3 regions of the Brevibacillus humidisoli genome follow, and region 1 is predicted to be linked to each of the others. Evidence: riboswitches for the same ligand, from Rfam matches in the RefSeq annotation. Region 1 holds a riboswitch; each other region holds the start of a gene.
What was found. Region 1 has a riboswitch for S-adenosylmethionine ahead of mtnK (S-methyl-5-thioribose kinase). Riboswitches for the same ligand answer to the same signal wherever they lie in the genome.

Region 1 (4,218 bases):
TGCGCTCGAAACTGAGTTTTCAAGTCGTCAAAGGGAAGTCCCAGACATGACTTGAAGATGCTCATCAGCAGCGGCCGGTCGTGAACCCCCAGTTTTTGGCAAATGCCATCGATGCCAAACTGCGGTCCGGGAAAAGCTTGGACGAATGATTCGGGCAGTTTGATATCGATCAGTTTAATCTTGCCGTCCATGGACAGCTTGCCGAACACGCCGGTCAATAGCGAGGCTATGTCAGGCGTGAAGTTGCCTGCGGGATAGTCGATGCGGATGAGTCCACGCTTATGTCCATCCGGCAGTTCTTCCAAGGTCTCGGAAGATACAGCTTCCCCTAGATACGGATGCAGCTCAGCTTGTTTGGCGGCAGGCAGGTCGGTCCAGGAACCAACGGTCATGCCAACGGCGATAGCTTCCGCTTTTTTATCCAGATCTTTTGCTTGCGTCAGATAGGTGACGCGGATTCGATCTCCACTCACGAACGATTGTCCTCCTTTTAACAAAAAAACCTCCTTCGCGAAGGAGGAGGCAGTCATGCTGGTTTACTCCTCTCATCTTTCAGGACTGCCTTGCAGCACCTGCAGGATTTAGCACCGTCTCGCGCCTGGACTTTCAGCGCGTCGGTTGCCGGGCTTCATCGGGCCAGTCCCTCTGCCTTCTCTCGATAAGAGCATTCTCATATCCGTTTGATTTGATTGGTTCCAGCAGCGCCCCTGCTGGTTTGATACACACATCATAAGCGCTTTTCGCTCCGTAGTCAACCCGTAGGGTACCGCAAGACGGCTTGCGGTCAAGATGGTCTTTTTTCCCATGGCTCCAACTGGCCGACCACGCTATCCTGCTTCCCGGAGGAGATCGCCCGTATCACGCCTTCTGCGATCTCACTGTTGGTCAGCCAGCGGCTTCCCCTATCTTCCAGCACAAACCCCAGGATTACCTGATGGTAGCAACAATGCTCCGGTAGGTCGGGACGCTGCGGGGATCGGTATGCTCTGCTGCCGCAGATGTGAAACAGCCTCCAGGAACTGGTCGCTGCCCCTGCCAGTTCTTCTATACATATGGGCAAGGCGCGGGGAGCGTTAGAATGTATCCAGGCGACAGCCAGTTCGATCGGACCGTTTTTCTCCATTGTTGTACGCAGTTGACGGCGCAGAGCTTGCTCATCAGTATAATCGAGGACAAGCGAGGTGATGCTGTTTGGTCTTTCCGCCCGCTCCACAAGCGCGGCCAACCTCTCCCGGTTTCTGGCAATGACCGACACATGATAGTCCTCCCTCTCTAGCCACAAGCAGACATCGGCCAACATGCCGGTACCCCCAACAACCAATGCGTGTCCTGGCATCTTCCAATCTCCTCTCGTTCGTGGGGCTGCTGCATGTTCATCTGAAGTTGTGTGATCTTCCCCCTGCCCCTGTTCTTCCCCATCATAGCACAGGATACCGATCGGTAACTCTGCAACTTCCGTGCTGCAATCGGACGTGATGAAACGAAAAAACCCCTCATACAAGAGGGGGGCTGAACATGCGACAGCAGATTAATCGTCGGCTTCCCCGACAATGACCAGCAAAATGAACAGCACCAGAGCCAATGCGAAGCCATTGCCGTTAAAGATTCCGCTCACTGCACATCCCTCCTTTTTGGGTATCACCCTTACGAGCAGGGTATGTAACCGAGGGGATATGTGCATGGGGCATCGTGCAGAAGAAGGAAAAGATGGGCACTGCGGGTAAGGGCGCTACTGACAGGAGGAAACAGGAAGCAATCAAACCAATTGACACCTTTTACAAGAGTGTGTAAGATAGATGCCATACATTTATTATCTATGGTATTCTGGAAGAACAACTGAAGAAACAATGGATTCCTTATCCAGAGACGGTGGAGGGACTGGCCCGATGAAACCCAGCAACCGACATGCCCTAGTGGCGTGCACGGTGCTAATTCCTGCAGAAGCGAAGAATTCTGGAAGATAAGGGGGAGACGACACGTATTGTAATCGATGCGTACACAACCTCTTTTCTCCGGAAAAGAGGTTTTTTTATTGTCATAACGTGACCAAATCGATCTGAAAGGGGTATGCATGATGGCTTATCGGGCATTATCGGAGCAGGAAGCTGTCGAGTACGTTCGTGCGCTTCCTGGATTGTTTGCACAAGGCGCAGAGCTTGTCAGCAGAGAGATCGGAGACGGTAACCTGAATTTGGTGTTCCATATTTGTGACAACAAGGGCGGCAAAAGTGTTATTGTTAAACAAGCACTTCCTTATGCGAGAGTAGTCGGTGAATCATGGCCGCTTACCCTGGATCGTGCCCGCATCGAGAGTGAAGCGTTGAGGATCCAGTACAAATACGCTCCGGATCTGGTGCCGGAAGTTTATCATTATGACGAGGAACTGGCTTTGACGGTGATGGAGGATCTAAGCGATCACATCATAATGCGGAAAGGGCTGATTGAGGGGAACCGCTACCCGTTGTTTGCCAAGCATATTGGCCGTTTTTTGGCTCACACCTTGTTTTTTACCTCTGATTTGGGGGCCCATCCATATGAGAAAAAGGCGCTGCTTGGCAACTTTATCAATCCCGAATTGTGCAAAATAACGGAGGATTTGGTGTTCACTGATCCGTATGAAGATGCGGATACGAATGACTTCAATCCGTTGATTCGCAGCGATGTGGAAGCAATCTGGGGCAATGTATTGCTCAAGCGGGAAATCGCCCATCTCAAGTTTGGCTTTCTGACTCGTGCAGAGGCATTGTTGCATGGCGACCTGCACACGGGCAGTATTTTTGTTACCGAACAAAGTACCAAAGTGATCGACCCTGAGTTTGCTTACTATGGCCCGATGGGATTTGATATCGGCGCGGTGATTGCCAACTTGCTGCTCAATTACGCCGGCCAGCACGGACTGCAGCAGGACCCCGCCAAGCGGGCAGATTACCGCAGTTATCTGCTGGAGACGGTGGAGAACGTCTGGACGCAGTTTGTCTCTGAATTCGTGAAACTGTGGCATCAAAAGGTGAAAGAGCGTAGTGCCAACGTAGAAGGGTTCTGGCAGGACTACGTGGAAAACCTGCTGCAGGATGCTGCGGGGTACGCCGGCTGCAAAATGCTGCGCCGGGTGATCGGGTTGGCGGGTGTTGCTGATTTGAACACGATTGAGGATGCCCAGATCCGCGCCGAAGCAGAACGCCTGGCGCTTCAGATCGGTCAGGCGCTCATCCTGAAGCGCAGAACGGTCAAGGAAGGAGCCGATCTTACCGCACTGGTTGAGGAAGTTGCGAATACGTTTTACCAGGAGGCAGCAGTATGACAACATCAACTCACCTCGCTCCCGTAGCGTGGGCAGAGGAGCACCTGCGGTTGCTGGATCAGACACGCCTGCCAGTGGAAACCGTCTATCTGGAAGTAACGACGATCGAACAGGTATGGGAGGCGATCCGCAGTTTGCAGGTCCGAGGCGCTCCGGCGATCGGAATGGCAGCCGCCTACGGTCTCTACCTCGGGGTACGCAGCAGTTCTGCCACTTCGTACGATGCCCTTTGGACGGATTTGACCAACCAGGCTGATTACCTGGCCACCTCACGCCCCACGGCCATCAACCTGTTTTGGGCACTGGACCGGGTCAAAGCACGAGTACAGGCAGAAGCGGCCCAACCAATCGAAGCAATCAAAGCGGCTGTTCTTGATGAAGCGATCAAGATTCAGCAGGAGGACGAACAAGTCTGCCGCCGAATCGGTGAGTTCTTGCTGACACAACTGCACGATGGGATGGGGATTCTCACACACTGCAATCCAGGCGCTCTCGCTACGGCCGCCTACGGTACGGCAACAGCGCCACTCTACTTGGCAAAAGAGATGGGCTGGAACCTGAAAGTGTACGCCGACGAGACACGGCCTGTCTTGCAGGGATCCCGTCTAACCGCCTACGAACTGCAAAAAGCGGGCATTGACGTCACGTTGATCTGCGACAATATGGCGGCGATGGTGATGGCCCAAAAGAAAGTACAGGCCGTCATCGTGGGAACGGACCGGGTAGCCCGTAATGGCGATGTTGCCAACAAGATCGGCACGTATGGCGTTGCCGTCCTGGCCAAGGCACACAATATTCCGTTTTATGTGGCCGCGCCCTTCTCTTCGATCGACTTTAACACCCCGACAGGGGCAGAGATACCGATTGAAGAACGGCCAGCGGAGGAGATCACGCATGGCCTCGGCAAGCAAGTGGCG
Region 2 (4,218 bases), 710 kb from region 1:
CCTCTGAATAGGTCATGGTATAATCCCTCACAAGTGAATAGGAACCTCACTTCCCACATGCGAAGTGAGGTAGAGGCGCGAAAACCATGAGTACCTTCCTCGAGAGACGGGAATCGATGACAGGAATGGGAAAGGGGAATTCGCCGAAGTGCAGGTGGCCACCCGCGGCGGCCTGTGCTGGGTCTGCGTCGAACAGACGCAGGACTGTCACCTGAGCGAGAACCCGCGCTGCAGGTGGAGGGCTATCTCACGGGGACGAACGGTGCGCCCGTTTCGTCTGCGTCAAAGGGGGAGGGGGAACGATGTATGTCCATTCAGGGCAGCGGCAGGTTTTCCTTGTCGTTGCCCTTTTCTGTGAGAGAGAGTAGATAGTCGGCCGGATAAAGGTGTGTTCATGGCGATATGATCAGATTGGGATAAAGGGGAGAAGAACGACAATGGGGTTGATCGTGCAGAAGTACGGAGGTACCTCCGTAGGAAGCATTGAACGAATCCAGCGGGTGGCAGACCGCATCGTTGAATACAGGCAGGCAGGTCATGATCTGGTAGTGGTCGTGTCCGCGATGGGGAAGTCCACCGATGTGTTGGTGGAGATGGCCAAGCAGATCGCTGTTTTTCCGTCGGAACGGGAGATGGATATGTTGCTGAGCACCGGGGAACAGGTTTCAATTGCCCTGCTCACGATGGCGCTCCATCAAAAAGGATGTGACGCTGTCTCGCTGACCGGCTGGCAGGCCGGCGTTCGGACCGAGTCGGTACACGGCCGCGCACGGATCACAGAGATTGACAATCAGCGTATTCGAGATGAACTGGGGAACGGGCGAGTGGTGATCGTAGCCGGCTTCCAGGGAGTCTCAGAAGAAGGAGAGATCACAACACTGGGACGCGGCGGTTCCGATACATCCGCCGTAGTGCTTGCCGCCAGTCTGCAGGCGGAGAAGTGTGAAATCTTTACAGATGTGGCTGGCGTCTATACGGCTGACCCGCGCGTCGTTCCTGCCGCGCAAAAGCTGCCGCACATCTCTTGTGACGAAATGCTGGAGTTGGCCAATCTGGGGGCAGGCGTCCTGCATCCCCGCTCCGTGGAGGCTGCGAAAAAATATCGTGTCAGGTTGGTCGTCAGATCCAGTTTTACCACCGAAGAAGGTACGTATGTAGAGGAGGTTGCCGATATGGAAACAGGCAGAGTCGTGAGTGGCGTCGCGCATGATGAGAATGTGGCAAAAATTACGGTCATCGGCATGCCGTCCAATGGCGGTACGCTGTCTAAGCTGTTTCATACGCTTGCTTTGTCACAGGTGAACGTGGATATCATTATCCAGGGGTCCTATGATGCGGAGATGACCAATGTTTCGTTTACCGTGTCCGCGGGCGATCTGCATAAGGCACTGGATGTACTTGAAGCTAATCGGGAAGCGCTCAGCTTTGAACGAGTGGATCATGAGACCGGGCTCTCCAAGGTTTCCATTGTCGGAGCAGGGATGATCAACAATCCAGGGGTGGCGGCAGAGATGTTCCGTCAGCTTGCGGAACAGGAGATCTCGATCAAGATGGTCTCCACTTCCGATATCAAGGTGTCCTGCGTGATTCCGGCCGAGCAGACCGCTGTCGCTGTACGTACGCTGCACACGGCATTTGGTCTTGACGTCGAAGAGCCGGCTGTCGTATACGGACGTTCAGCCGCCGAGTAAGATTGGTATGGGTTGACAGTCTTCCCCAGCAGTCGTATGATGAAGGTACATGACAAGTAAATAGGCGATTCTTATCAAGAGTGGTGGAGGGACTGGCCCGATGAAACCCGGCAACCCCGCAGGAGCGGAGAGGTGCTAATTCCAGCAGGTGCATGCAGCATCTGGAAGATAAGGTCGGGACTTGGCTCGCGTACGGATGGCCCCCTCTTCTCTTTCAGAAGAGGGGGTTTTTTGACTGACTCGGTCCGCTGTTCGAACAGGCAGACCGACTCTGGGGGGATGAAACCGATGAAGAAGCTGGTGATTGGCGATATTGAACTGGAATCAGGTGAAGTGCTCAAAGAGGTAGAAGTGGGGTATGAGACGCACGGAACCTACGATAAAGAGCGGGGCAACGCCGTTTTGATTTGTCACGCCCTGACAGGCGATGTCCATGTAGCTGGAGACGAATCGCAAGCAGGCTGGTGGGAAGGCCTGGTAGGGCCTGGGATGCCGATTGACACCAATCAGTACTATGTGATCTGCTGCAACGTGCTTGGCGGATGTTACGGCACAACAGGGCCAGCCAGTATCAACCCGGATACAGGCAAACCGTATGGCTCCTCTTTTCCGATGGTAAGTATTCGTGACATGGTCCATACGCAGCATCGATTTCTTCAGGCGTTGGGAATTGAGCAATTGTATGCGGTGGTCGGCGGTTCGATGGGCGGGATGCAGGTATATGAATGGGCGATTACCTATCCCACCTACATGAAGATGGTTGTGCCGATCGCTACGTGTACTCGCTTTTCTGCAATCGCCATAGCGTACAACGATGTGGGGAGGCAGGCAATCGTGAACGATCCGGCATGGCAGGGCGGCGATTACTACCCTGGTCCAGGGCCGACCAGCGGCCTCGCCGTTGCCCGGATGCTGGGGATGATCACCTACCGCACCGCTGAACTGTTTGAGGAACGGTTTGGGCGCAGCCTGCAGGAGCAAGCGGACAGCAGTTCATTTGACACCCCTTTCCAAATCGAGAGTTATTTGCGGTACCAAGGAGAGAAACTGGTCGAACGGTTTGACGCCAATAGCTATCTCTGTTTGCTGAAGGCGATGGATACGCACGATGTTGGCCGTAATCGCGGCGGCATCGAACATGCCTTGTCCGGCATCAAGGCGCAGGTAGTGGGGATCGGGATCAGCAACGATTTGCTGTATCCCTTGGATCATCAGCGGGAGATGGTAGACGTGCTCCGTACCTATGGCATCCGTGCTGACTTTTATACGATCGACTCGAAATACGGACATGACGGCTTTCTCGTCGAGTTTCACAAGATGGGGAACATATTGGCTCCCTACTTTGCCTGATCCAATTGCTCATCATCAAATGCCTCTTGCCTCCAGTTATCGCTCATTCCATCGGTTGAAGCCGGACGGTGATCAATGCCTCCGGCTTTTTTCCTGATCGCTGGTGAATCTCTAACCCTGCCTGGGCTGGTTGATCTCTCCAAGCGCCGATCGCTCCAGCCAGAAGCCCCGCTTCCAACGAGAGCATCTGGGTCAACCGCTCAACAGGGATCAAGGCATACGAAGAGTGCTGAAGACCGAAGCGGACAAGCTGCTGATGTTGTTCCAGTACTTCCAGCTTGCCCAGCCCTAGCCGGATAAAAGTCATCACCAGATCTTCTGCTGAGTCGATGACGATTTGATCGCCCAATTCCTTGCCTGTCCAATACAGAATCGGTGCTTCACTCTCGCCGAGCAGTCGGCGGGTCAACGTCTCACGCAGCAGATAGTAGCCGAGATACGGCATGCTCATCTGTTCGATTGGTCTGATCGCATCAGGAGACAGCAGTTCAGATAAAGGATCGATCGTTCGTTTCATCAGTCGTTCCCCTTTTCTCGCAGGTTTTACTAGGATACATATGAGAAAAAGAAGGAAGACATGCCCACTCACAGAGATGGTACAACTAAGTTTATTCTAACGTTAGATTAAGTCTACCAATCGGCTTGACGCTCTCTGGAGACAGGAGTACAATGGTTTTGGTCACATACTGTACTTCATTTTGCCATTTTATTGACACAATTCTACAGTGATTCCGCATCGGGGCAAAGCGTGACACCGCGAACAGGCTTGAGGAAAGTGGTGATCCTGCCTTGTCCGTCGGGATGCGTGGGATGTGTCTAACTGATTCTCCATTGGGACAGGATAGAGAAGAGCAAAGTAGGGGTTACAGGGGGACAAGACTGGTTTACAGACAAAAAAAGGAGGGACCCATGCATGGCTAGGAGCAGCCAGCACTTTCTCAATCACAAGCTTCATTCACTAGTAGGCTTGGTTCCGGTGGGCCTGTTCTTGTTGTTTCACTTGACGGCCAACCACCAGGCAACCAAAGGGCCGGAAGCGTTCAATGAGACCGTTGCTTTCATTGAGAGCTTGCCATTTTTGCTGGTACTTGAGTTTGGCTTGATCTACATTCCATTACTCTTTCATGCAATCTACGGGCTTTACATCGCGTTTCAGGCGAAGCACAATGTGGGCAAC
Region 3 (4,218 bases), 370 kb from region 1:
ATAGCCGTAGGAGCAGTCAATGAAAAAAACCAAGTGATTTATCAGTCCAATACCGGACCAGAACTGAACCTGGTTGCTCCTGGTTGGAGCATCTACACCACCCAGCGGGGCGGTGGCTACTGGTCATTTAAAGGCACATCTGCAGCTGCTCCTCAGGTTGCTGCAGCAGCGGCGATGATCTTGAGCCGTCACCCCCACCTGACACCATTGGAAGTGCGTCAGCTGCTTTATCACACGGCTACAGATCTGGGGAGCAAGGGATGGGACAGACAAACAGGCTACGGTTTGTTGAATGTGGATGCCGCAGTTCGCAGAGGGCTGCCGGCCGACATTAACGAGCCCAACAACAGCAGGCCAGCCGCAGCAGCATTTCCCATTGAGTCGCAGGTCCGCGGTTCGTTGGATCACGCCGATACCGTTGACTGGTACTACACCGATATACCTTATGACGGTAAGCTGTCCGCATCCGTCTGGGTATCATCCTATTCCGTCGCGCCGCTTGCCATTACCTTTTACAATGGAGATCAGACTACCTCCTACTATCCAAGTTCGGGGCACACCTTGCATGTTCCGGTTGAACAGGGGAGAGTGTATATAAAAGTAGAGCGGGGCGGAGGGGCCGGTTCCCTATCCTACTTGCTGACCAGCCGCTTTCAGATTGCAGCTGACCGTTATGAGAACAATGACCAACTGGATGCGGCGCGACCACTGCCGCCAGGGAATCGCGTCAGCATATTGGGCAATTTTCACCGTGCGGGAGATGTCGATTGGTTTTCGTATTACGTGCGTGGTCCGGGCAAGCTAGGTGTGACCGTTACATCGGATACATACCGGATTGATCCTGTCCTGTTCATCGCCAAAGAGAAGGAAAGAGGTGTTGAGATTGACAACAACAGCTCTGTTCCCAATATCGAGCAAGCCAACCTGGATGTCACCACAGGAAAATACTACGTCAGACTAACCGACTACTGGGGAAATCAAGTAAACGGCGAATACCAGTTGGAGGTCATATATACACCAGAGCGACAGGATGAGAATGAGCCAAACGATACCTACAACCGCGCCACCAACCTGGGGAACAGCATGCTGATGACCGGAACGCTGGCTACAGAGCATGATTATGACTGGTTCCAGTTTGTCATCTCCGAAGACACGTATGCGACCATTCGCGCCCCATACATCCCGGTGCGCTCAGGCGTCCATTTCTCGCTTTACAAGGCAGGACCGACACGCAACTATCTACTCGCTTCGGCTACCAATGTGGCAGAACTATCGAGAGCAGGCAGCTACATCTATGCATATAAATTAACTCCCGGGACCTATTATGTTCGACTGAACAGTATGGTACCCTTCCGGTATGACGCCTACCGACTCACCATTACTCGCGAGAGGCTGATTGATGGTTATCGGGATATCAGCAACCACTGGGCTCGCGCTGAGATTGCCCGACTGTCCAAGCGGGGCATCGTCCGTGGATTTGAGGATTCTACGTTCCGGCCCAATCAGACGGTGACGCGCGCAGAATTTGCCACAATGCTGATCCGTACCATGTCGGAGAAGGGGCTGTACACGGGGAATGTCAATGTGAGAAATCCTTTCCGGGATATTAACCGGGCACACTGGGCTCACGAAAATATTATCAAAGCGTACAGCCTCGGTATTTTGGCAGGATACCCTGATCGTACGATTCGCCCCAACCAGCCAGTTACCCGGTCAGAGATGGCGGTCATGGTAGCGCGCGCCAAGGGGTTGTACACCTACAAGCGCAGCCGAAGTTCGTACCGAGATGTTTCGGTCGATTACTGGGCGTCACCAGCAATCGAGTCGCTCACCAGCCTGGGATATGTGAGAGGGATTAGCTACCGGACGTTCCAACCACAGGCCAAAACTCGCCGCGTCGAGGTGGTCGTCCTGTTGACCAAAGCCTTTAACCTGTAGGAGGAGAAGAGATGAAGAAGAACATCAAGGGAATTGTCGCTCTTGCCGCAGTAGGCGTCTTGATTTTTGCCGGGCAAGCGTGGGCTGATTATGCCGGTTCGGCCGGTATTCCCGGCTCGGCGGATGATCCGGTCGTGACGAAAAGTTATGTCGATGAGAAGATTCAACAAGCGCTCGGCGGGGGACAAGCACCCTCGCAACAGCAGTCTGAGCCGCAAGGAAGCAGTCTGGTCGTAGAGGAACTGACGCCGGGAGAGACGTTGTACGGTTTTGAGGGCACGGAATTTATTGTCCGCACAGGCCAAGTAATCGCCGTGCCTGGTCAGAATGGAGATGGTTTGACCGATCTTACGGCTGGTGTCGATCTGCAGGGGGGCGATCCAGTCGGGTTAAATCATCTGCTGTTGATCCCTCGTTCCGATTCCCGTGGACTTCGCTTGGCACCTGATTACGATGGGACAGCCTACGTGATTGTTCGCGGAAAATACGAATCGCGCAGCCAGTAGTCCATTGACACAACTGGAAAAAACGGTTATTCTATTACCCGTAATGGATACTCTTATCCAGAGCAGGCGGAGGGACTGGCCCGATGAAGCCCGGCAACCGTCTCGTACGGTGCTAACCAGCAGAATGGTTGCCATTCTGGCCGATAAGAGGTTAGGGAACGCATACAAAGTACCTTTTCCTCAAAAAGATGGAAAAGGTTTATTTTTTGGACGTGAGAGAAACCCGATTCGGCTAGCCACACTATTCGTATAAAAGTTCAAAAGGAGGTTGGATTATGGCACTGCAAAAAGGTCGTCGTCTCTTTACATCAGAGTCTGTTACAGAAGGGCACCCTGATAAAATCTGCGACCAGATTTCTGACGCGGTCCTGGACGAGATTTTGTCGAAAGATCCCAATGCACGGGTGGCGTGCGAAACGTCGGTCACAACCGGGCTGGTGTTGGTAGCAGGAGAGATTACCACCAATACCTATGTCGACATCCAAAGGTTGGTTCGTGACACGATCCGGGAGATTGGATATGACCGTGCCAAGTTTGGTTTCGATGCCGATACGTGCGGCGTCATTACAGCGATTGGTGAGCAGTCGGCAGATATTGCGCTCGGCGTGGACAAGGCATTGGAAGCACGCGAAGGAAGTATGACAGATGAAGAGATTGAAGCGATTGGTGCCGGCGATCAAGGTCTGATGTTTGGCTTTGCCTGCAATGAGACACCTGAATTGATGCCGCTTCCGATCAGTATGGCCCACCAACTGGCCCGTCGACTCACTGAAGTGCGGAAGAACGGAACCCTTGCCTACCTGCGTCCTGACGGCAAAACACAAGTAACCGTAGAGTACGATGGTGACAAGCCGGTTCGCATCGATACGATTGTCATCTCCACCCAACATGCACCAGAGACCACCCTGGAACAAATCAAGGCTGATCTGATGGAGCACGTGATTAAGCCAGTGGTGCCAGCCGAATTCCTGGATGAGCAAACGAAGTACTTTATCAATCCGACCGGCCGCTTTGTCATCGGCGGGCCGCAGGGAGATGCTGGATTGACCGGCCGCAAGATCATTGTCGATACATACGGTGGCTATGCCCGACACGGCGGAGGTGCTTTCTCGGGGAAAGATCCGACCAAGGTGGATCGCTCCGGTGCGTATGCTGCCCGCTATGTAGCGAAAAACATTGTTGCTGCCGGCCTTGCTGAAAAATGTGAGGTACAGGTCGCTTATGCGATCGGGGTGGCACAGCCAGTTTCGATTGCGATCGATACGTTTGGCACAGGAACGGTGTCTGAATCGGACTTGGTTGCCCTGGTTCGAAAGCACTTTGACCTGCGTCCTGCCGGGATCATCAAGCAGTTGGACCTGCGCCGTCCGATCTACAAGCAGACTGCAGCATATGGGCACTTTGGCCGTAACGACCTACAGGTTCCTTGGGAACAAACAGACAAGGCGGAAGCGCTCAAACAGGATGCTGCCCAGTTGACAAAATAAGAGCGTAATCCATGTCACAAAAGCGCTTGGCTGATCAGCCGGGCGCTTTTTGTGGTTCGCCTTTCCTCTGTTGGATCTTAGTGTATAAAGGATTCTTATTACCTATGTCGAATGATTAGGAGGAATCAAATCGTACCCTACAGGCATTCCTCTGGCGGCTCCATCTTCAATGCGAACAGGCCAGTGAGAAGGAGGAAGCTTCGTGTTCAGACGATTCCCTTACTTGATCGTAATGACTGCGGTCATTACGTTGGTAATGGTAGGGTTATTTTTGTTAACAAATACGA

Region 2: linked by a shared signal. The riboswitch ahead of metX (homoserine O-acetyltransferase MetX) and the one ahead of mtnK (S-methyl-5-thioribose kinase) in region 1 are both predicted to bind S-adenosylmethionine.
Region 3: linked by a shared signal. The riboswitch ahead of metK (methionine adenosyltransferase) and the one ahead of mtnK (S-methyl-5-thioribose kinase) in region 1 are both predicted to bind S-adenosylmethionine.

The regions. Positions count from the first base shown of each region.
Region 1 is NZ_CP087263.1:3,476,730-3,480,947, reverse strand. Features, by position in the region: gene LOK74_RS17080 (2,3-diketo-5-methylthiopentyl-1-phosphate enolase) at 1-473, opposite strand, end outside; SAM riboswitch class I at 543-665, opposite strand; gene LOK74_RS17075 (short-chain dehydrogenase) at 785-1,336, opposite strand; gene LOK74_RS17070 (YjcZ family sporulation protein) at 1,529-1,681, opposite strand; SAM riboswitch class I at 1,854-1,967, shown strand; gene mtnK (S-methyl-5-thioribose kinase) at 2,075-3,301, shown strand; gene mtnA (S-methyl-5-thioribose-1-phosphate isomerase) at 3,298-4,218, shown strand, end outside.
Region 2 is NZ_CP087263.1:2,766,301-2,770,518, reverse strand. Features, by position in the region: lysine riboswitch at 63-253, shown strand; gene LOK74_RS13670 (aspartate kinase) at 438-1,691, shown strand; SAM riboswitch class I at 1,760-1,866, shown strand; gene metX (homoserine O-acetyltransferase MetX) at 1,980-3,041, shown strand; gene LOK74_RS13660 (DUF2507 domain-containing protein) at 3,085-3,558, opposite strand; gene LOK74_RS13655 (succinate dehydrogenase cytochrome b558 subunit) at 3,955-4,218, shown strand, end outside.
Region 3 is NZ_CP087263.1:3,850,621-3,854,838, reverse strand. Features, by position in the region: gene LOK74_RS18845 (S8 family peptidase) at 1-1,938, shown strand, start outside; gene LOK74_RS18840 (hypothetical protein) at 1,950-2,444, shown strand; SAM riboswitch class I at 2,495-2,594, shown strand; gene metK (methionine adenosyltransferase) at 2,726-3,931, shown strand; gene LOK74_RS18830 (polysaccharide deacetylase family protein) at 4,134-4,218, shown strand, end outside.